3 regions of the Litoribrevibacter albus genome follow, and region 2 is predicted to be linked to each of the others. Evidence: predicted binding sites of a transcription regulator. Region 2 holds the regulator's gene; each other region holds the start of a gene.
What was found. The regulator PhoB, encoded in region 2, activates phosphate uptake and scavenging genes when phosphate is short. The targets are predictions, from matches to a motif close to TGTCATANNNNTGTCANA.

Region 1: the regulator PhoB is predicted to act here: its motif matches at 2,993-3,010, upstream of QQL66_RS04030 (choice-of-anchor I family protein).
Region 3: the regulator PhoB is predicted to act here: its motif matches at 5,780-5,797, upstream of QQL66_RS16035 (alkaline phosphatase).

The regions. Positions count from the first base shown of each region.
Region 1 covers NZ_BSNM01000003.1:502,840-510,757, reverse strand. The annotation lists gene QQL66_RS04035 (tetratricopeptide repeat protein) at 1-417, opposite strand, end outside; gene QQL66_RS04030 (choice-of-anchor I family protein) at 618-2,897, opposite strand; gene QQL66_RS04025 (TlyA family RNA methyltransferase) at 3,170-3,931, shown strand; gene QQL66_RS04020 (Lrp/AsnC family transcriptional regulator) at 3,935-4,408, opposite strand; gene leuA (2-isopropylmalate synthase) at 4,798-6,513, shown strand; gene QQL66_RS04010 (GGDEF domain-containing protein) at 6,602-7,303, opposite strand; tRNA gene QQL66_RS04005 (tRNA-Glu) at 7,643-7,718, opposite strand; tRNA gene QQL66_RS04000 (tRNA-Ala) at 7,749-7,824, opposite strand.
Region 2 covers NZ_BSNM01000016.1:627,290-635,207, reverse strand. The annotation lists gene QQL66_RS17465 (chorismate--pyruvate lyase family protein) at 1-248, shown strand, start outside; gene ubiA (4-hydroxybenzoate octaprenyltransferase) at 292-1,173, shown strand; gene phoB (phosphate regulon transcriptional regulator PhoB) at 1,357-2,052, shown strand; gene phoR (phosphate regulon sensor histidine kinase PhoR) at 2,133-3,434, shown strand; gene QQL66_RS17445 (endonuclease/exonuclease/phosphatase family protein) at 3,602-4,525, opposite strand; gene QQL66_RS17440 (thiol:disulfide interchange protein DsbA/DsbL) at 4,589-5,215, opposite strand; gene QQL66_RS17435 (c-type cytochrome) at 5,439-6,041, opposite strand; gene yihA (ribosome biogenesis GTP-binding protein YihA/YsxC) at 6,334-6,990, shown strand; gene polA (DNA polymerase I) at 7,386-7,918, opposite strand, start outside.
Region 3 covers NZ_BSNM01000016.1:275,356-283,273, forward strand. The annotation lists gene QQL66_RS16010 (GMC family oxidoreductase) at 23-1,594, shown strand; gene QQL66_RS16015 (hypothetical protein) at 1,591-2,139, shown strand; gene QQL66_RS16020 (hypothetical protein) at 2,165-2,539, opposite strand; gene QQL66_RS16025 (substrate-binding periplasmic protein) at 2,742-3,521, opposite strand; gene QQL66_RS16030 (DNA topoisomerase III) at 3,655-5,592, shown strand; gene QQL66_RS16035 (alkaline phosphatase) at 5,891-7,528, shown strand; gene QQL66_RS16040 (NADPH-dependent 2,4-dienoyl-CoA reductase) at 7,872-7,918, shown strand, end outside.

The DNA of each region.
Region 1 (7,918 bases), on a different contig from region 2:
TACTTTAGAAGCTCCACTTTTTTGGTATCTCAGGTAGTAATCGAGTGCCTTAGCGTAGTTTCCAAGACGATGCTCATGAATTGCTCTCTCAAAGCTAATTAGAGGATTATCTGGATCTCTCTGCTCTGCTTTAAGCATATAGTTGTAGCTAGCTTCAAAGTCATTTTGAAAGAGCATGTTACCCAGGACAAAATAATCGTATTTTGTTTTCTCGTGGTCTGGCACAAGTGTTTTGAGCTTTTGATTCGCTACACTTGCCTTCCCTTCCACAAATAACTTCTCGATTTCTGGTTGGGTTGAATAGGCGTTATAGATATCAACCTGCTTCATCATCTCTGATTTGAAAGCTGACAGATCAGACGCATTTAAATTTAGACTGAGGAAGAACGTAAGTAGTAAACACTGAACTCGAAACATATTTATCCTTAAATAACGCTTCATGCCACAATAATTGGGCATAGAATCTATGCAGAGGTGATTCAATAAAATAAACCCTAACATCTCTCCAAGAGTCGATACTAGTCTCAATAAATAATTGGCTTACACGAACGTACTACCAGGAACAAAAAAGCCCCGACTCTTTCGAGCCAGGGCTTTTGAATTAAAGTGAAAAAACGTTATTTCACTTCATACACAGAGGTTGATCCAGAAACTTCATTACCCACGATCAACAAGGCGTTGTTTGTAGGGCTGTCTTCTGCAGAAACAAACTTGAAGCCTTCGGGAGCCAGATCGCCTGCGTTTTCCAATGATGCGTCAACATCTACCGAGTAATCACGATTTACAGTGTACTGAACGAACTCCGGATTAGCAGGATCAGTAATCTCATACATCATGATACCGCCAGTACGCTCAAGACCAATGAACGCATAGGTTTTCTCACCCACTTTACCCACGGCCAATGCTTCTGGTTCAGGACCTTTGTCATCGGAGCGATCATCAAAAGCATTTTCGTCGTTGGTAGAATTAAAACCATCCGTACCTAACGCTTGCGCAGTGATCTGTTCAAAGTCATCACCCGAGTCGAAAACCAATGCCCCGGTATCACCATTGAAGATAGAGAAAGAACGCGTGCCGAAGGAATAAAGCGTTTCAAGTGAACCATTTCCGTCAGTATCACCTTCCGTTGAAATAACCTTCAAACGGCCCAAGTTCTTACTGTCAGCAATGCTTTCATCCGTAAATACCTCTTCATTCAAAGATAAATTCAAATCATCCAAGTCCTTCACTCGAATTTCATCAACCCAGGACAAGCAGCCGTCATCTTCATCGTAATCAAGGCCATTGGCTTCAGTACATTCAGCTTCATTCTCTACGTCGAAGAAGTACTCACGCGAGTCACCTTCGTTTGCAGTGACAACATAGTTCACGCCATTAATTTCAACCGATGCAACGCTATCCGGCATGTACAAGCCGCGAAGGTTTGCATAGGTTTTAATATTGATCCCGTCATTTACTTCGTCACACTCTTGGGCTTCAACATCTGCCGCTGAACAGTCATCTTTGTTGGAAGCATCCAAGCCATTCCCGGCTACGCTGTGATCTTTGTAACCAAGCCCGAACAGACGTTCAATGGTTTTGCTTTCCAAATCAATCACGGCAATGGCGTTATTTTCCTGAAGAGAAACAAACGCTTTGGTGTTGTCATCAGAAATAGCCACGTACTCAGGCTCAATGTCTTGAGCAACCGATGCATTCAAACCGGAAATCCGAACACCTTCAATTTCATCAGCACGAGCACCACCTTCATTAAAGGCTTTGAAATCCAACTGTGTACCGTTATCCGCTGGCACGCCGTTGGTAATAGAAACAACCGTTATCGTGCCTTCAGGGTCAGTTTGATAATCACCCGATGGCTCACCTTCGTTGGCTGAAATCGCATAAGCACCATCCGAAGATATTTGAACATTATCTGGCAATGCCCCCGCCGCAACAGATTTTAGGTAGGTTGCAACACCTTCTTCATTCAGGCTGTAAAAAGCAATCACACCGTTTGCCTGTTTGTTATCGTGCTCAACGGCTACAGCCATCAGGTTATTAACCACGGCAACGCTGTTAATACCGCCAGACACAAAACCATTCAGATTTTCATCGGCATCCACATCGGTTCCGACCTCTAATTTAGAACGACGAGTCAGGTTTGACGCTGTTAGAGGAGCTGCGAGTTCTGTGCTGCTCAATTCTTCTGCATTGAGAATATCAACCGTTTTGTCGTTGGCATTAATGACTAAAATACTGTCACTGTTTTTATGGAAGGCAACAATTTCAGCCATGCCTTCATCCAGTTCTTGCGTTTCTGCAAAACGGCCTATCAAACTCAAAGAGGCATGACCTTTTTGAGTGTGCAATGAATCTTCCAAATGCTGAGCCGCTTGATTCGCACTCACCAAGGTTTCATCGGCAAAGACAGTGCCTACTGTCGTTTCAAACGCATCGGTGTCTGACCAGTCTGTGATTTGAGCATTTACTGCAGCGGTATGGCTTGATTGACTGATGGTAATTCCGTTTGATGCGTTGCCATCGGCATCCAAGGTCTGAAGCAGTCGGGCAATATTATTTGCAGCTTCTTCGTATGGATTGTCCGAACCAGTCAAATCAAGAGGTGTAATTAATGCACTTGCGGTTACCGTAGGAAGCTCAATATCACCGATAGAGAAAGTAACCGTCTCACCAGGAAGGTAACTAAATTCACCATCAGCATTAGTCGCCCCGGATTGTGTTGCGGTACGATAATTGATTCCTTCAACTGGCGAATCCACAAAAGCACCTGTTTGAACGCTTGGTGACGATGAAGAATCATCATCGTTGTCACTGCAACCAACCATTACGGCGGAACCCAAAGCAACCGCCAATACCATAGGACTAACTTTGCCAAAACCTTTTGAGGTGAACTTCATTCATATCTCCTGAATTCAATACTTTTTAACCGGTTCGTTCTAATCTAAAAGCGGTTAATTTCTACCCTTGTTTGATGTCAGAAATAAGTCAGAGAAAAGACAGAAAGATGACAGCCGCCTCATTTCAAGTTTCTAGGGCAAGGTTTTTAGGAATTCTGTTAGAATGGCCAGACCATTTTCCTAGCTGCTGTTTATTAGCAGCTATGGATTAGTGGCTATTTAGTGGTTATCACTTATTAATTTCTACAGCACGCAAACTTAAAGCTACTTTTATGAAACGTCTTGATGTTGTCCTTGTTGATCAATCCCTTGCTAATTCTCGTACTCACGCCCAGAAACTCATCGGTTCAGGCCGAGTAAGAGTACAAATCGGTAGTCAATGGAAGGTCATCACCAAACCCAGCTTTAAACTGGAAGGCTCAGAGCCTTTGGAAATCGAAGCGCATGAGGAAGACAAGTACGTTTCGCGTGGTGGATTAAAACTGGAAGGCGCACTCAAAGACAATCACATCGATGTCACCGGCATGATTGGTTTGGATGTTGGTTGCTCCACCGGCGGATTCACCGATTGCTTATTACAAGCAGGTGCCAAACATGTGGTTGGTGTCGAAGTCGGCCACGATCAGCTGGTAGAACAACTCCGCAACGATGACCGAGTCACCTTATATGAGGGCATTAATGCTCGTGAATTAGATCCTGACTTAGTCCTGCCTCATACCACCAACAGAGAAGGATTTGATATCGTCGTGATGGACGTTTCTTTCATTTCCCAAACCAAGATCCTCCCTGCCCTAGCCCCGGTAATGAAATCTGGTGGCCACATGGTTTCTCTGGTGAAACCTCAATTTGAAGTTGGAAAAGAAGGCATTGGTAAAGGCGGTATCGTCCGTGACCCGGCTTTATACAAAGACGTAGAAGAAAACATTTACCAATACTGTGATTCGCTTGGGTTAACCATAAACAGTTATATAGAAAGCCCCATCAAAGGTGGCGACGGAAACCGCGAGTTTTTGATTTGGGCAACCAAAAAATAACCACTACTTCAGGTGATCGAGCGGTATAGAGGTTCGATTAATGACCTTTCTTAATACAAAGCTGGAATGCACTCCGGTAACGCCAGGAATCGTCGTTAGTTTATTCAGCAGAAACTCCTGATATTGAGCCATATCCGTTACTACCACTTCTACCAAGTAATCTGCTGCCTGGCCGGTAATCAGAGAACACGAAACGACCTCCGAACACATTTCTAACGTTCGATCGAAGTTCTCAAATCGATCTGGCGTATGTCTGTCCATACTGACCTGAATAATCGCGGTCAGATTTAGCCCTAGCGTCTCCGCATTCAGTAAAACTGCTTTACCAACAATCACGCCCGTGTCTTCTAGGTGCTTCACTCGCCGAGAACAAGGTGACGGCGATAAGCCCACCTTTTCTGCCAGCTCTAAATTACTTAACGAGCCATCTTTCTGAAGCTCTTCCAATATGCGCTTATCAGTACGATCTAGCGTAATCACAACAAAAACATCCCATAAATCTCAGAGAAAAGAACCACAAAACAATTATTAGCTATATTATATAACAATTTTAGTGATTAATTGCTATTTGTTATTGAATTAATAGCACATTTGCAACCAAACACCCCTAGCTCAGCCGTATACTTCTCTTCGTCAACGCTGTGATCCAGCAGACAGGTCGCCAGGACCGAGGGTACTGAAACGTCAATTCAAAAGATTGACCGAGCGAATGGAAACGCGCTCAGGGTCCTTTCTCAAAAAGAAAGAAGGCCAGAAACAGCTCAAACCAAAGAGACTGTAAGCTCTACCTAACCTGGCAAGAACCCAAAAAATCATATAAAGAAAGACTCGATAACCACCTAATTGATAAAACACTGGAATAGACAATGTCAGGCGCACATACATCAGGTACCACGCATACATCAGGCTTTAGCCATCAAAAGTACCGTCCGTTTGCACCGATTCAACTGAAGAATCGTACTTGGCCGGATCAGGTAATTTCACAAGCACCACACTGGTGTTCTGTTGATCTTCGCGATGGTAACCAGGCCCTGCTCGAGCCTATGACAGTGAGTCAGAAACAAGCCTTGTATCAATTGTTGGTTGAAGTCGGCTTTAAGGAAATCGAAATTGGTTTCCCCGCCGCGTCACAGCCGGACTATGACTTTGTCCGCTGGTTGATTGAAGAAAACCAAATCCCGGAAGACGTTACCGTTCAGGTGTTGGTGCAGGCTCGCGAACACTTAATCGAAAAAACCTTTGAGGCCTTGCAAGGTGTGAAACGTGCCGTTGTACATGTCTACAACTCCACATCCACTGTTCAACGAGAAAAGGTCTTCAAACAAGATAAAGACGGTATTAAAGCCATCGCCGTCCAAGGTGCCAAATGGGTACAAGAATACGCCAGTCGTTATCCTGAAACAGAATGGACATTCGAATACTCACCGGAAAGTTTTACCGGCACTGAGATCGACTATGCCGTTGAAGTTGCGAATGCAGTAATTGACGTTTGGCAACCAACGCCCGAGAACAAAGCCATTATCAACTTGCCATCCACGGTAGAAATGGCGACGCCCAATGTGTTTGCAGACCAGATTGAATGGTTCTGTAACCATGTAGATCGTCGAGACTCGATAAACATCAGTGTGCATACCCATAACGATCGGGGTTGTGCTGTCGCTGCAGCCGAACTTGCAGTCATGGCCGGAGCAGATCGTGTGGAAGGAACCCTGATGGGTAACGGTGAGCGTACCGGCAATATGGACATTATTACCATGGCGATGAACTTATACAGCCAGGGTATTGATCCACAGCTGGACTTGGCCGACATGAATAAGATTGTTCGTGTCTACAAGGAAGCGACTCAGATGCCTGTTCATCCTCGTCACCCGTATGCGGGCGAGTTGGTGTTCACAGCCTTTTCTGGTTCGCATCAGGACGCCATTAAGAAGTGTTTGGATCAGCATAATCCAGCCGATGCATGGGACATTGCCTATTTGCCAATTGATCCTGCGGACTTGGGACGTAACTATCAAGAAGTTATCCGAGTGAACAGCCAATCAGGCAAAGGCGGCGTCGCCTATACTCTGGATTTGGATTACGGAATCCAGCTACCACGTTGGATGCAGATTGGGTTCAGCAGCATTGTTCAAAAGCATGCAGAAAAAACATCCACCGTTGTTGATTCCGCTAAAATCAAAGCACTATTTGATGAGAACTATATGACCTGCTCTTCGCCGTATACCTTGGATAAATATTCTATCCATAGAAGCGAATCAGATGTAGTCACTGCTGAAATCCACGAAGGCCAGGATATTAAAACCATTACTGGTCAGGGGAACGGGGCCGTATCCGCGTTCACTCACGCGTTATCAAGCTTCATCGGTTTGGATATTGATGTTCAAGAGTTCCATGAACATGCGTTGGAACACGGATCTGAATCCAAAGCCATTGCTTATATTCAAACGCAAATTAATGGGCAGATTGTTGAGGCCTCGGCCATCCATCAGGACATTTTGACAGCAAGCCTATCAGCTGTTCTAAACTGCTTGAATAAATATTTGAGCACTAGTGTTCGTGAGCAAACGCAGATAAATAGCTAAAACCCGAGTAATCCGGCATCCATAGAAAAGGCGAAGCACACCATGCTTCGCCTTTTATTTTTCCCAGCTCAATGTCCATGATCTTTAATTACGAAGCAATAACCTGATCTCTTCCTGATCGCTTCGCTTCATACAACGCCATATCAGAGCGCTTCATCAGTTTCTCTACCGTATCCCCTGTTTTCACTTCGGAGACGCCCATACTAACCGTCACATTCAGCCCGTTTACAAACTCAGTTTTCTTAACACGCTCTCTGAGTGATTCCGCCACAACTCTCGCCTGAAACTTATTGGTGGACGGTAATACCAGAATGAACTCCTCACCCCCTACTCGACATAAACGATCTGTATGTCGAATTCGAGCCCGAACAGTAGACACCAGCTGACACAGCACATCGTCTCCAACATCATGACCGTATTGATCATTAATATGCTTAAAGTGATCGATATCGATAGAAATAACTGAAGCAACGTCGAAGGTTCTTCGAAAGACAGAAAGGCACTCCACAAGTTTTTCCATCAAGAATCGACGATTGTAGGCTCCGGTCAGCGGGTCTTTCACAACCTCTCTCGCTAGGTGACTGCATTGGCGCTCAAAGTAATCGCAGTGATAAAAGATCACTACCAGACAGTAACTCACGACCAAGCTGGATACACTTGCTACAGCGTACACCTGATCGTAGTAAAGAATGGTTGATATCGGAGTGAGTCCTGCCAGTAGCATCAGACACACACGAAAATGCAGTTTTGAAATCAGCAACCCATTGAATCGAGTTATTAACGTATTCATTGTTCTTCCAAGTTTTTACCCGTCGTTAAGGGTAAAGATACGTTAAGAATTTGTAGACTCCTTGGAGCAAATTTGAAAGAAATAAGGAAGCACCCACTAGATGTGAAATGGGTCACGATTTTGCTTAGGACAAACGGTAGTAAGCTCCGCCTTACTTAGTTCAACCCTTCGCAAGGTCAAAACTTAAAAGCTGAAATTTGAAAATCGAATGCGGAATAAGAAAAGATGTCAGATAACAGAAACGTAAAACGAGATCGTATAAATCAGAAAAAGCTTCTGAAAAATCGAAATTTAAAAGGATTTTAAAAGTAGGAATGAAAACAAAGCAGAGGGAGAAAGTGGCGTCCCATAGGGGGTTCGAACCCCTGTTACCGCCGTGAAAGGGCGGTGTCCTAGGCCACTAGACGAATGGGACGCAGTAGAATTAACTTTTAAAAAGTTAATTTGGTGGAGCCTAACGGGATCGAACCGTTGACCTCAACGCTGCCAGCGTTGCGCTCTCCCAGCTGAGCTAAGGCCCCACTGCTTTGGACGGGGTGCATATTAGTGATTCCCCCATCCTCAGTCAAGGAAAAATTTCAAAAAAGTTAAATACTTGTTAAAACTTTAGTTAAC
Region 2 (7,918 bases):
CTGCTCGTAGTGCTGTGCCGTTAAGTACATTAAATGGTCCTGATCTTCAGTTGCGCTACCTGGGAGATAAACCTTTGGGCCACTTGTTGTTCAGCAATCCCCGTTATCGACGCAGCCAGTTTGAAATCGGACGCTATCGCCAGGACCATCAGGAATACTGGGGACGGCGATCCATTTTTACCTGCAACGCTAGCCGAAAAACATTGCTGGTAACAGAGACCTTCATGCCCGTTGTCTTTTCAAAATAATCCACCTAGTATTCCCCTGAACGAAATGGAGTACAGATAGGACATGATGGAAAAAATAGCCCCTCATATTCGTCAACAATTACCAGACTACGCGCGTTTAATGCGACTGGATAAGCCCATTGGCATTCTATTATTGCTATGGCCAACCTTATGGGCACTCTGGGTGGCCGCTGAAGGCATTCCTCACATTTCAAACCTGCTGATTTTTACCCTGGGTGTTATTTGTATGCGCTCTGCCGGTTGTGTCATCAATGACTACGCAGACCGTGATTTTGATTTGCATGTGCGACGTACCAAGGATCGACCCCTGACTTCCGGCAGAGTTTCCGCCAAAGAAGCCTTATACCTGTTCGCCTTTTTAGTGGGTGTATCCTTTGTACTGGTGCTATTTACGAATGTAGAAACAATCTACATGTCGTTCGGGGCATTATTTTTAGCCTCTCTGTACCCGTTCATGAAACGTTACACCTATTTCCCACAAGCATTTCTCGGTGCCGCCTTTGGCTGGGCGGTTCCTATGGCATTCACCGCAGAAACCAACACAGTGTCGGAAGTTACCTGGCTGCTGTATGTGGCTACGCTATTATGGACGATTGCCTACGACACCCAATACGCCATGGTAGATCGCGATGACGATCTTAAAATCGGGATTAAATCTACCGCGATTTTATTCGGAGAAATGGACAACATTGCGATTGTCAGCCTTCAGGTTCAAGCACTCTGCACAATGCTCTTGGCAGCCAATCAGCTGTCTGCCGGTATCTGCTTTTATTTAGGACTCATCGCGGCCGCAGGACTCTTTGTCTACCAGTACACCCTAACCCAACACAGAGACCGGGATATGTGCTTTAAAGCCTTCCTGAACAATCACTGGGTTGGTGCCTGTATATTTGTCGGCATCTTGATGGATTACGCCCTGCGCTAATAAGCAATCCGTCCTCACAAACGTATCTTAAGCCCTACTTTTTCATGAAATGTACGAATTAGTAGGCGCTATTTTGTGCAAAGCACCCAAACAATGTCATACTTCTGTAACAAAACTGTCTTCTAATACGCTTGTCTTATAAATTTGTTCTTGAATAACCATAACCCTACACAGGCAAAAGTGATGGCGGGAAAAAAAGTTCTAATTGTTGATGACGAGGCACCGATCAGAGAAATGATCATGGTTGCTCTCGAAATGGCTGGTTATGACTGCTTGGAAGCAGAAAATACCCAGGTAGCGCATTCTCTTATTGTGGATCAACAACCAGATTTGATTCTTTTGGATTGGATGTTGCCAGGCGTTTCTGGAATTGAATTTGCGCGACGCCTGAAGAAAGACGAACTCACAACAGATGTGCCGATTATCATGTTGACGGCCAAAAGTGAGGAAGACAACAAAATCCAAGGTCTTGAAGCGGGTGCGGATGACTACATCACCAAACCCTTTTCACCTCGTGAATTGGTAGCACGCCTTAAAGCGGTGCTTCGCAGAACCACGCCACAAGGCATGGACGAAACAGTCAGCGTTAATGGTCTGGAACTGGACCCGGTGTCACACAGAGTGCTTGCACATGGTGATTCCATTGAGATGGGGCCAACCGAATTTCGTCTATTGCAATTCTTTATGACCCACCAGGAACGTGCCTATTCTCGCAGCCAACTGCTGGATCACGTCTGGGGAGGTAACGTGTATGTGGAAGAACGTACGGTAGATGTCCACATTCGTCGACTACGCAAAGCACTCACTGTCACAGGTCATGATGGACTGATTCAAACAGTTCGAGGAACAGGGTATCGCTTTTCGACAAAGGCAGCATAGTTTAAGCTGCTACTTACCTCCGGGGTAAACCACTGACATCGTTTGCCCTTATCTCTATATGTAGTCGTTGGGGACAATTGGTGTTAAGTAATTGGTATATTGAATTGCAGCGTGTCACGTTGTTAGTTCTTGCTACAACGTTCATTGGTTTTTTCTTTGACCATGCCCTGATTGGCCTTATTGTTGGCCTCACCGCGTATGTTCTTTGGAACGTGCGCCAAATGTCTCGCTTGGAGTCGTGGTTACAACACCAGGAACTCGACAAACTTCCCCTGAGTGAAGGCTTATGGGGTAAGTTATTTGACTCCATTTATCGCCAAGAAAAAGAACACCAATCCGGCAAGCGACGTCTGCAAACCATCATCGATCGTATTCAGCAGTCCACTGCGGCACTTCAGGACGCCGTGATCATGGCGGAATACGATGGCACCCTGGAATGGTGGAACCGCTCCACGGAATCATTACTCGGCTTTCGCTCTCCCGACGATGGCGGACAACAGATTACCAATCTGATTCGTGATCCGGACTTCGTTGAGTACTTTGAAAGTGAAGATTACGCCACCCCTTTAGTGATCAACAGCCCGATCAATCCGAACATGGTGTTGGAAATCTCGGTAACCCCCTTTGGTAATGATGATCGTTTGATCACCGCCAGGGACATTACCCATATTGAGCACTTAGAGCGCATGCGTAAGGACTTCATTGCCAATGTAAGTCATGAGCTGAAAACGCCACTAACCGTGCTGATCGGCTACTTAGAGACGCTCATCGACTACTCGGACGACAACGACCGCTGGTTACGTATTTTTCATCAAATGCAGACCCAAGCGACACGTATGCAGGATCTGGTACAGGACCTGTTGATTCTGACCCGACTAGAGACCACCGAGATTAACCTCGAAGAGCAACCGGTCAACCTCAACTATCTACTGGAAAACATTGCAGCAGAGGCGAGAACTTACAGCAATGGTGAACATCAGATCATTCTGAACTGTGAGAATGAGATTGAAATGAGTGGCAGCTATGATGAACTACGTAGCGCCTTCAGCAATCTGATCATCAATGCTGTCAAATACACTCAAAGTGGCGGTCGCATTGAAATCAAAGGCTATCTTGATCGGACCAGCATTCATATTGAAGTCATTGATAATGGTCCGGGTATCGATCAGAAACACATTCCACATTTGACCGAACGCTTTTATCGCGTGGATGAAAGCCGTAAATCAGATACCGGCGGTACCGGACTGGGGCTGGCAATCACCAAGCACATTATCATCCGTCACAACGGTCATTTAGGTATTGAAAGTCGCCTGGGGTATGGCAGTAAATTCAGCTGTGAATTCCCGATTGCACTACTGAGTCAGCATCAGCAACTGGCCTGATTACTTACTCAACCAGAAGGTACTAACAACCAGAAGGTACTAACAACCAGAAGGTACTAACAACAAGACTTAATCAACCACAAAAACTGACCAGCCAAGAGTCTCTAATCGGATACTTGCAGAGTTAAAGAGTCGACTGAGCTTTTCCTGATAGAAAAAATGGAGTCTCAGTTAACCATCGAGCCTCGATCAAGCAGTTTGACTCCCTGTGGCAAACTAACATCAATCGCCACCGGCAGGTGATCCGAGATAGGATGATCCAACACATCGATGGCGTGAGTTCTGAGACTAGGACTGATCAGAATGTGGTCCAACCCCTTTTGAGGCGCCCAGCTAGGGAAAGTACTGATACCGTCAGTCGCCAGCACCAGATTACTGTCTTTCAGTGGTGACTCTTCCACCAGACGCTCGGCGTGACAGTTAAGATCCCCCATCACCACCACATGTTCATGCTCCTGCACTCGTTCCTGAACATACGCTAACTGATTCATTTGCGCTCGTTGTGACAACGAGAGATGCATCATCACCACTAGCAACGGCTCTTTGGTATTGGTTTGATATTCAATGAACATCGCGCCCCGTCCCGGAATCAAAGAGGGTAAAACATGGTTATCTACAGACTGAGGAACGATCCGGCTCAGCACGCCATTTCCGTGTTGCGCTAACATACCGAAATTACGATTGAGCTGTTGATGCCAGAAGCTGAACTGACCGCGATCCGCGAGATACTTCACTTGATTGACAAAGCCGCTTCGCAAGCTGCCGCCATCGGCTTCCTGCAGGGCCACGATGTCGAAATGAGACAACACATCGGCGATGCGATCCATGTTATCAATTCGATTGGAATAGGGGAGAAGGTGCTGCCAGCTTCGGGTCAGATAATGAAGATAGCGACCAACAGAATTACCCACCTGAATATTGAATGAAATCAATCGTAAATGTTCGAGACCATCGTCCTCGATGACAGGTAAGTATTTTTGAACAGGATAGTCCACCTGAGCGCCAGCTACGTCTTTATAGACCGACAAAGAACGGATTTCATCAACGGCTTCTTTGAGCTGCCCAACCCGTTTTCTGACCTTCTCAAGCATGACTGTCCCTTTCCTTATAACCTCCTGCATAACCAATACAGGAGGCCATGATCTGATCACAAATTATTTAGCAGCACGCTCTTTTTCGATCAAGAACTCAACCACTTTCAACATACGCTCAAAACTACCGGCTGAACGCGTATCAATGCGATATTTACCATTCACCACCATTGCCGGTACACCGGTTGCACGATAGCTACGGGTACGAGCCTGAGCCATATTGACCTTACTTTTCACAGAGAACGATTCCCATGCTTTAGTATAGTCTTCCGCAGAGACTCCCAGCATTTTGAAGAAGGCAATACGCTTCTCATCACTTCTTAATTTGTTACGAACAACATGGTATTCGTTAAATACCAACTCACGGCCTTTGTCGAGAACACCCAGCGCTTCCATCGTGTAATGAAGCTGAGATTCAGGCGCCCAACCACCGAAATCACCTGGCTGCTGATAGAAGTCCACATCATCCGCCACAGTTTTGGCCCAGGCGTTCACCATTGGCTCAAACTTGAAGCAATGGCCACAGCCATACCAGAATAGTTCAATCACCTCGATTTTATTCTCATCGCGAGTGGGTACAGCGTAAGGTACTTCCTGATAATCTTTTCCAGCAATGTAGTTTTCAGCAGTCACAAGTTGCGACATCAACAACATCGTCGCGGTAATCAGAGAGGTGATCAAGGCTTTCATTCGGTACTCCTATTCGTTGATATAATCCTGCCCTGGAAACAAACCTATAGGCCAGCAGTTCGGAAGGATCAATGTAGCGGTTATCCAGACAAAAGAAAAGGGGAGTCAAAGACTCCCCTTTCTCAGATCCGTTGCTTGAAATTTGGTTCCTTACTGCCTTAAAAAAGGGGTTCAGGAATCTGAGCTTTTATTGACTCAAATCAAGCGAATTCAGGTACTAAACTTAGTGAAGACCCTGAATGTACTGTGAAACAGCTTCGATTTCGTCGTCACGCATGGTGTAAACGTTCTCACGCATCATGCCATTTGGATCATTGGCACGCTTAGAATCGCGGAAATCTTTCAACTGCTTAACAGTGTACGGTGCGTGCTGACCACCCAATTTCGGGAAACCTGCCGGCGCATTACCTTTACCCGTTGGAGAGTGACAACCTGCACATGCAGCGATACCACGGTCTGCAATACCTGCACGGTAGATTTGCTCACCCATCGCAGCTTTTTCTTTATCTGCATAACCTACAGTGCCGTTTTGAGAAGCAAAGTAAGCTGCGATATCCGCAAGATCCTGATCATTGAAACCGCTCAAAAGGCCCGTCATCTCTAGAACAGTACGCTCACCGTTCTTGATGTTAGTTAACTGTTTCAACAGGTATTTTTCACCCTGACCAGCCAATTTCGGGAAGTTTGGAGCAGCGCTATTACCGTCAGCACCGTGACATGCACCACATACAGCGACCTTTGCTTTACCCGCGTCTGCATTACCAGCCGCGTGACCATAGCTAACAACACCCATTGCAATTAGAGCAGTCAGAATGATTTTTTTCATTGTTAAGACCCGTTTATTGTCTCTAACGTGTGAACGGTTTTTACGCAAAAATGCGTTTCCGCTCTCCTCATCGTTATATTTCATTCGAGTCTGGGCTATAGCCAAGACCCCGCCAAAAAAGTGCGGGTATTATATACTATCTATCTCAACTTCCAAATGGTTATTCCGATCCGTACTTAGCCAATACATACGTTAGTAGTTTAGATTTTAACCAAAGGAAATAAGAACAACTGCTGAAACCTCTCTTTAATGCGAGTATCATGCACCCAAAATTATCTTTGGATGAACATCTATGTCTGATCGCCCGACCATCAAATTCAACGCAGCTCAATTTCTTACGAGTGCACCAACACTCAAGCAGTGTCCTCCTGACACGGGTGCCGAGGTAGCTTTCGCCGGTCGATCCAATGCGGGGAAATCCAGTGCGATCAATACATTGACCCAGCAAAAGAAATTGGCGCGTACCAGTAAAACCCCGGGACGCACCCAGTTAATTAACTTTTTTACGTTGGGAGAAGAAGAAACACGTTTGGTCGACCTTCCTGGCTACGGGTTTGCAAAGGTTCCAATCGAGCAAAAGCTGGAATGGCAAAAGCACCTTGCCAAATATCTCGAAGAGCGCCAATCCCTGAAAGGGTTAGTATTGGTGAGCGACATTCGTCATCCGTTACAAGAATTCGACCGAATGATGATCAAATGGGCAGAAGATAGCCAAATGCCTTTGCATGTCCTGCTAACCAAGTCGGACAAGCTGAAAAAAGGCCCTGCCAAAAACACCATGCTGGACGTAAAGCGCGCTCTTAAAGATTTCGGAGGGGAAGTCTCAGTCCAAACTTTCTCAGCGTTAAAGCGAGAAGGGCTCGATCAATTAAAGCAACGTTTAACGGAGTGGCTGACCCAAGACGATGCCGATGAGTTGATTGAAGAGTTGCTCGACGACGCAGAATAACCCGAATATTTCAGGCAAAAAAAGCCCCGAAAGGATCGGGGCAACTACCTGAAAACAGAGAATAACGAGGAAAACACTACACACTTACTTCGCTGCGACTCTAAATGCTTGACTGTTCTTCAGAATCACTCAGATTCAATGTGAGCTATAAAGTTAGAAGGTCGAGCCCCCTATTAGTTCAAACTTTTCCCTCATTAAATTAAAACGCCTGTTTAAATACTAAATAAGCATCCGATTGAGCACAAAACGCCAGTTCAACAATCACAAGAAGCGTCATGAGCGTAGGCTAGACTAGGCAAAAGTCAGCGAAAAAACGGAGTCTACATAGAGTAAATGAGTATTTTAAGCTGACTTTTAACAACGTATAGCCAAGCGCAGTAGCTTCGCACTAAGTACTAATGGGCTTCATCCCAGGAGTCACCGACACCCACATCCACCAGCAACGGCACAGCCAATGACGCCGCATTCTCCATGCGGAAACGAACGCCTTCGGTCACCAAATCCACATCCGACTCAGCCACTTCCAGCACCAATTCATCGTGCACCTGCATCACCAGTTTGGCATCGACCTTGGCTTCTCTTAGCCAGTTGTGAACATCGATCATCGCCATCTTAATCACATCGGCCGCCGTTCCCTGCATCGGCGCATTAATCGCCGTACGCAAAGCCCCCTGTTTTACCATTTGATTGGAAGAGCGAATGCCCGGTAAATACAAACGGCGACCAAACAAGGTCTCTACATAGCCTTTGTCTTCGGCTTCACCTCGTGTTTGATCCATGTACTCTTTCACGCCGGGATACTTTTCAAAATAGCGTTTGACGTATTCCGCCGCTTCACCACGAGCAATGTCCAACTGTTGTGCCAAGCCAAAGGCCGACATGCCATAAATCAACCCAAAGTTGATGGCTTTCGCTTTACGACGTTGAT
Region 3 (7,918 bases), 350 kb from region 2:
GTTACATTTAGAGACTAACAAGATGTTTGATTATGACTATTTGATTGTAGGCTCGGGGTTTGGAGGGTCTGCATCAGCACTTCGCTTGGCGGAGAAAGGCTGGAAGATTGCTATTGCTGAACAAGGCAGACGGATTGGTCCAGAGGAGATCAAACAAGGAAAAAGAAAACTCTCGAAATTGATGTGGGCACCCAAGTTCGGGCTAAAAGGATATTTTGTTCAGCACATTTTCAAGCACGTAGGGATTATTGGTGGCGTTGGCGTCGGTGGAGGAAGCATCGTTTGGGGGGCGGTCATGCTGCCACCTAAAAAAGCCTTCTATCAAGATGCCACCCTTAAACATCTTAACTTAGATCTAGAAACTGAGTTAGCGCCACATTTGGCAACCGCATCACGCATGTTAGGCGTAACCACAAACCCCAAACAAACCCTACAAGACCGTTATCTAAAGCAAACGGCTGAACAGATGGGGGTCGCCGAAACCTTCGCATCCGTGCCGAATGCCATTTACTTCGGCTCGTCTGGCAAGAAGCATCCAGACCCTTATTTCAATGGCGAAGGTCCTGAACGCGAAGGCTGTTCATTTTGTGCAGGTTGTCTAACGGGTTGTGCAACAAATTCAAAAAACGCGTTGTATTTGAATTATTTGTACCTGGCAGAAAAACAAGGGGTGGAAATTCTACCGGAACATAAGGCGGATAAGATTGAGCCGCTACCGGAAGAGGGTTACCTTGTTTCATTGGTAGAGGCATCAAATGGTAAAAAGCTAAAACAACTCAAAGTTAAAAACGTGGTGTTATCAGCTGGCGTTGTTGGCACCTTGGATTTGTTGTTTAAGAACAAGGAAGCCTATAAAACACTGCCCAAGGTCTCAAATACCTTAGGCAAGATTGTCCGAACCAACTCTGAAGCCATCACTGCAGTATTGCACCCCCAAGGCACAGACATATCAGACGGCGCGACCATTTCCACCGATTTTCATCCTGACGCCAATACACACGCGACCCAGAATCGTATTGATGCCGGTTATCGATTCATTCGTTATTTCTACGGGCCTTTGGTGAGTGATTCCAGACCTGTCATCCGAGCCTTGAAAACCTTATTTGCCACCGTGCTTTCGCCTGCATTAATGCTTCAGAACTTATTTGCAAAACACTGGGAAAAACGTGTCAGCTTATTCACCGTCATGCAGGATCTTGATAACCATTTACAACTGACCTACCAACGCCCTTGGTGGTCCCGAACAAAACGTCTGGTGTCAAAACCGAATCCAGGCCATGAAACCCCAAGCTATTTACCAATTGCAAATACCTTAACGAAGATCTTCGCACAGCAATCCGGGGGCAAAGCTATGAATGGTTTTATGGAATCCGTCGGTGCTATGTCAACCACTGCACATGTTCTTAGTGGTTGCCCGATGGGGCATAACCAAGACGACGGTGTGATCTCGACAGATCATCAAGTACATGGTTATCCAGGATTATTTGTTGTTGATGGTTCCAGTATCCCGGCCAATATTGGCGTAAATCCAAGTTTGACGATCACCGCAATGGCAGAGCGTTTTGCGGCGAATCAACCAGAAAAACGAGGATGAAGGGTGGAAAAAGATTCACGCTGTTAGCCAGAAATATAACCAAGCTGGAAAAACCCAAGATTCAAGCCCTAAGAGAAAACCACATGCCTCACTATAACGTCCGATCAGAGAGATCATTAATCAATATATTTCCACGACTTGAACCAGTAACCGAGTTAAACGGAGTCTATCTTGCCGAACTTCCCGGACCTAAAATTCTTACGCCGTTTAAGCGGTTATTTCTGAGTGTATCCGGATTACCAGGATGGAAAGGAAAGCAATTTTTTGGTGATTACGCCTTAAATATTTTGAGCAAAAAAGGCCAAATTTATAAAGGTCCTGAAATGCGAATCCAGACTCAACCTCACAAGCTGGATGGAAAACAGGGCGCCATTGCGACCTACGACTCAACGGCTCCGCATATCTGGCAACACTGTACGGATGAATTCAGACAGATTGACCAAGACACCGTACTGGGTATGAGTCACTTTGATTTACCGGCTTTTAGAGGTCGGCCGGTGATGTTTCTTCTTCATCGCCTCCCCGATGTTCAAGGGCTTGTGTAGGCAGCCTTTCATTCCAGGAAAGTCCCTAACCCTTCGGTACTTTCCTTGTGTATATCACCCTCGCCGAAAACAGTGCGTTACGATTTATCACGACAAACACCAGATACACCGGCAGCCAAACACTTAACACACTCATTGCCTGGTTCAGCAACGGCCCTTCAAAGTGAGTGACCCAATTAATATGATCTGCAAAAGCAATCAAAAGCCCGCTGAAAATCATGAAGCTCCATCCAAAATCAAGCTGATCAGGCTCATCGGATGCTGAGGTTTCAACTAAGTTGACCTTACATCGAGGGCAGAGAAAACCAGTTGGGTAACCGTGAGGATAGCCATCAATAGCGTCTTTGGTAGGAAAGAGATAAGCACAGCTGGCACATTCGTAACGTTCACGCTTGAGCATTCAATCACCTTGTTCCGTGGTTCTCGAAGATTGGAGCCATCAGTCTACAACGAAACGACTTGGCGCCCGAAGATGCAGTTAACGCTATTACAAATCACCTTTCAAAGGACAAGGAATATAAAACCAGAAAAACAGACAGAGTAAAGAAAGAATCCGTTCGCTGGGTTGATCGACCAGCGAACGTACTAGGATTAAAGAATAACTACTTTGCTAAGAACTCACCGGCTTTGTCCTGAAACGCCTTGGAGTCTCGAATTTCAGCCGCTTTCATCCAGATTTTCTCCGCCAATTCTTTATTGGCGCTAACGAATTGCTTGGAGAGCATCAGATAATAGGGTTTATCCACCAGCGGCGTTTTGATCGCTTTCAGCTGACTGTTCAGCGTTGCATCATTCGCCAGGATGTTGTCTCCATTAAGTGTCAATGCCGCTACGGCATCAACCCGACCCGATACCAGCTTCTGAAAGTTATTTAATGTTTTTGAGGACTTGGCATCCACCTGATAACCGGCTTTGGCGAGGTCATCCCCGATGGAATAGCCTGCAGGCGCAGCCACCTTACCGGTCAACCCGGAAATGGTCATTTTACCAGTCACATCAATGTTTGAATCTTTCTTCACGTAGAGCGAGTAGCTGGAAGAATGCAGTCGTAAATTCGGATCAACTGCGCCCCCCGTATGCGTCCCAGGATAATACCCGTGCTGGAGACGCTTTTCTTTAAAGCTCGCAGTAAAACAGCCTTCTGTGATGCCGTTTTCGATATTATGAAGACAACGTTGCCAAGGTGCCTGTATGTATTTAAACGAGACGTCCGGCAGTGCGTCGTCGGTCATTTTAAGTAAGATCAAATCAACCCCGGAACCGTCTTTCATGTTCCACGGGTAAGAGTCAACATTCTCGTAGGTGAACGTGACGGTCTGCTCCGCCATAACAGCTCCAGCAGACAACAACATAGACAAACCAGCCACAACCATTCGTTTCATTGTACTACCTCGTTATATCAAAATAACTTGTGCGATAATCGCTCTATTCCATGTGAGTATAGTTAAGTATTTTGACTCTGTATGAGCTGGCCGATATAGTTGTACTGTTTATTTATACAGGTTAAGTCTTCTTATGATCCTTTACATAGCCGAAAAGCCTAGTTTAGGTCGCGCTATTGCCGACGCACTCCCGAAACCACTCAAAAAACAAGACGGCTTTATCACCGCCGCCAATGGTGATGTGGTGTCGTGGTGTATTGGCCACTTATTGGAACAAGCGGAGCCGGACGCCTACGATGCAAAGTTCAAACAATGGCGGATGGAGCACCTACCTATCTTGCCAGAACAATGGCAGTTGCAACCCAAACCTAAAACACGAAAACAATTATCGGTGCTAAGAAAGCTGGTCAAGGATGCATCACAAATTGTCCACGCAGGCGACCCGGATCGAGAAGGTCAACTACTGGTTGATGAAGTGCTGAGCTATCTGAAAGTGCCTAAAACCAAACTGGCCAACACGCAGCGTTTACTGATCAATGACCTCAACTTGTCGGCCGTAAAAAGCGCGTTAACTCAGCTTAAACCCAATAAGTCCTTTGTTCCGCTATCGGTATCGGCACTGGCACGATCCCGTGCAGACTGGCTCTACGGTATCAACATGACCCGCGCTTATACCTTGCAAGGTCGAAAGTCCGGCTACAATTCAGTACTGTCTGTCGGGCGGGTCCAAACCCCCATTCTTGGGCTTGTGGTACGACGGGATCAGGAGATAGAAAACTTTGTTTCCAAACCGTTTTATGAAGTGATCGCACACTTATCCACAGCGCAAAACCAGGCATTTACTGCAAAATGGCAGCCCAGCGAGGCCTGCCAGCCCTATATGGATGAGGACGGCCGGGTACTGTCCAAAGCCCTAGCAGAAAACGTTATTCAACGCATCAGCCATCAACCGGCGACAGTGACGAATTACCAAAGCCAAGACAAACAACAAGCGCAGCCATTGCCGTATAACCTCTCTGCGCTGCAAATTGACGCCTCAAAACGATACAGTTTATCGGCTCAACAGACATTGGATGCCTGTCAGTCACTCTATGAAACACACAAGCTGATCACCTACCCTCGTTCCGACAACCGTTATTTGCCAGAGGATCATCACGCTCAGGCTCCAAACATTTTAGGTGCCTTACAGAACAATATCGAAGATCAGCAAGACGCCATTTCGAATGCCGACAGTCGCATCAAAACCAAAGCCTGGAACGATAAAAAGGTCGAAGCGCACCATGCGATCATTCCCACCGAAAAACGACTGCCGATTAACAAATTATCCACCGCTGAGCAGCAGGTCTATCGTTTGATTGCTCGCCAATATCTGGCGCTGTTTTATCCCGTTTATCGATATCAGGAACGTAAAGCTGAGATAGATATTCAACAAGGAAAATTCACCGCACAAAGCAAAGAAGATATAGATCTCGGTTGGAAGGCACTTTTCCAAGGGTCATCGAGCGATCAGCCGTCTGACAAAAAAGCCCCTCTCCCGGAGCTGGTAAAAGGACAAGCACTGCAATCTCACCAAGCGGAGCTTCAGGAGAAACACACCCAACCGCCCCAGCCTTTTACCGATGCAACCTTACTCAGTGCCATGACAGGCATCAGCCGGTATGTGAAAGATCCAGAGATCAGAAAAGTGCTGCGCGAAACAGATGGTTTGGGCACCGAAGCGACACGAGCGTCCATCATCGAACTGCTCTTTAAGCGAAAATTTCTTAGTCGCCAAGGCAAACAAATTCGCGCCACACAAACGGGTAAATCCTTGATTGCAGCACTGCCTGAACAAGCTACCACGCCGGACATGACAGCCGATTGGGAAGCACAACTGAGTCGTATCAGCGAACGCACACTCAATTACCAAGCCTTTATGCAGCCACTGGAAGTCAATTTGCATGAGTTAATTCATCAGGCAAAAACCACCAGTCTAGGCAGGCTTCAGCCCATCGAGTCTCCTCAAAGAAAATTCACCAAAAAACGCCGATCATCCACAGCAAAGAAGCGTACTTCACGCACTCAGAGCTAGCCCGATTCTGTGCATATACCCTGGAACATGGGTAGAAAAGTGACTTATCCCAGAGCATATCAAAGATAAAAATCCTTTGAAAAACAATGAACAACTAAATACAGTAGGCATCCCTACCTTCTTCCCGTATCCGATCCGCCTTTAGAGAAGTCATTTACTAAACGTTTATTCAATAAAAAACGATTCCTGTCATCAAAGTGTCACCGAAATAGTGTTTTTTGGTCACTGATTTGCAATATATCTAACGCGGAATAGCGAAAGGATTCAAAACTCACACGTTTTACATATCGGAAGAACGATGAAAATACTATTCAATAAAAAAGCCATTGCATCACTGATCTCAGGTGCAGCTGTAGCAACCACAGCACTGACGTTAACTGCACTGAGCGGTTGCCAAACTACGGATAATGCAGAGTCGGCAGAACCGGCAAAAATTAAGAACGTCATCATGATGATCGGTGACGGCATGGGTCCTCAACAGGTCGGTCTGTTGCAGGAATACGCCACCCATGCACCCCACTCAATTTATGAAGGCCAACCAACAGGCATCAGCAAAATGATGGATGCGGGTGTTGTTGGTTTATCCCAACACAGTCCGGCATATAACATCGTTGTAGACTCTGCCAGCTCGGCCTCTCAGTTAGCGACTGGTGTGCCTTCTCCGTCTGAAGCCGTTGGTCTGGACGCTAAAGGTAACCCTGCAGAAACTGTGCTGGAACTGGCGAAAAAATCCGGTAAAGCAACGGGCTTAATTTCTGACACCCGTCTAACGCACGCAACACCTGCGGCATTCGCTGCACACAAAGCCCACCGTTCATTGGAAAACAGCATTGCTGAAGAAATGTTAGCGAATAATGTTGATGTGATGCTGTCAGGTGGCCTACGTCACTGGATTCCAAAGAGCACCAACGACAAGGGTGAGCTGTACAACCAACTTAAAGAGCGCACCGATGGCAGCGTAAAGATCAAATCTAAGCGTAAAGACGAGAAAAACCTTCTGGTTGAAGCAGAACAAGCCGGCTACACCGTTGCTTTGACTCGTAAAGAGTTTGAATCAGCAAAAGGCGACAAGCTGCTGGGTCTGTTCTCTTATTCTGGTATGGCCGACGGCATCCAGCACACGTTGACCAAAGACAATGCCGATCGTACTCAGCCAACCCTGAAAGAAATGACCGCGAAAGCATTGGACATTCTTTCTCAAGATCCTGACGGTTTCTTCCTGATGATCGAAGGTGGCCGTATCGACTGGGCTGGTCACGACAATGACGTCGCTACCATGCTGCATGAAATGTTGAAATTCGACGAAACCATCGACTACGTTTACGAGTGGGTAAAAGACCGTAACGACACCTTGGTGGTTGTAACGGCTGACCACGAAACCGGCGGTTTTGGTTTCTCTTACTCGCGTGCAGACATTCCGGCACCAGAACAGCTGGACGGTTCTGGCTTTGCTGAACGCACTTACAAGCCGAACTTTAACTTCGGTAGTTTCGATATTCTGGACAAGTTGTACGAGCAGAAGTTGAGCTATCCGGACATTTTCTCTGCGTTCTCCAAAACCGAGAAAACTCCGGCAGACCTGATGAAAATCGTAAATGACAACAGCGAGTTCGACATCACGCTTGAACAAGCGGAAGAGATTCTTGCCTCAGAACCTAACTTCTATAAAGTGGACGACCACAAATACCTAAGCGCGGAGCGTTTCCCTAAAGTCATGGACTTCAAAGCCTTCTACGTTTACGGCGAAGAAATCCGTCATGACTTGCTAGGTCGTGCTGTTGCCGAAGATCAAAACGTGGTTTGGGGCACAGGTACGCACACCAGCACACCTGTTCCAGTCATTGCATTTGGCCCGGAAAGCGTTTCCAAGCAATTCGGAAAAATGGTGCACCACACAGACATTGGTCGTATGACCAAAGAAGTGATTGCTCAGTAATGTTGGAGGCCAGCCATTCTTAGGCTTCCTAAGATAACTGCACATTTCTTACCATTCTTTGAATGGCTGGTCTTTCATCATTAGGGATCTCTTCCAAGGCGCTCAATCGAGCGCTTTTTTACGTCTTAGACTTGGCCAATCTCAACACGTATTTCCTAGATCCAACTGCACACAAAATGTCAATAACATATGATGTCGCTTTCTAACAGCGGCGCTGTATAGTTACGCTGATATAAAATCGACCATCGAATTTAGAACACATTTAAGACATTTATTTTGGATCAATTGGTTTGAAGGGGTCGCACCGCTTCAAACAGAACCATACAACAGCGAGCTTGATGACATGACAAAACCATATCCACATCTACTTGAGCCACTCGACCTGGGTTT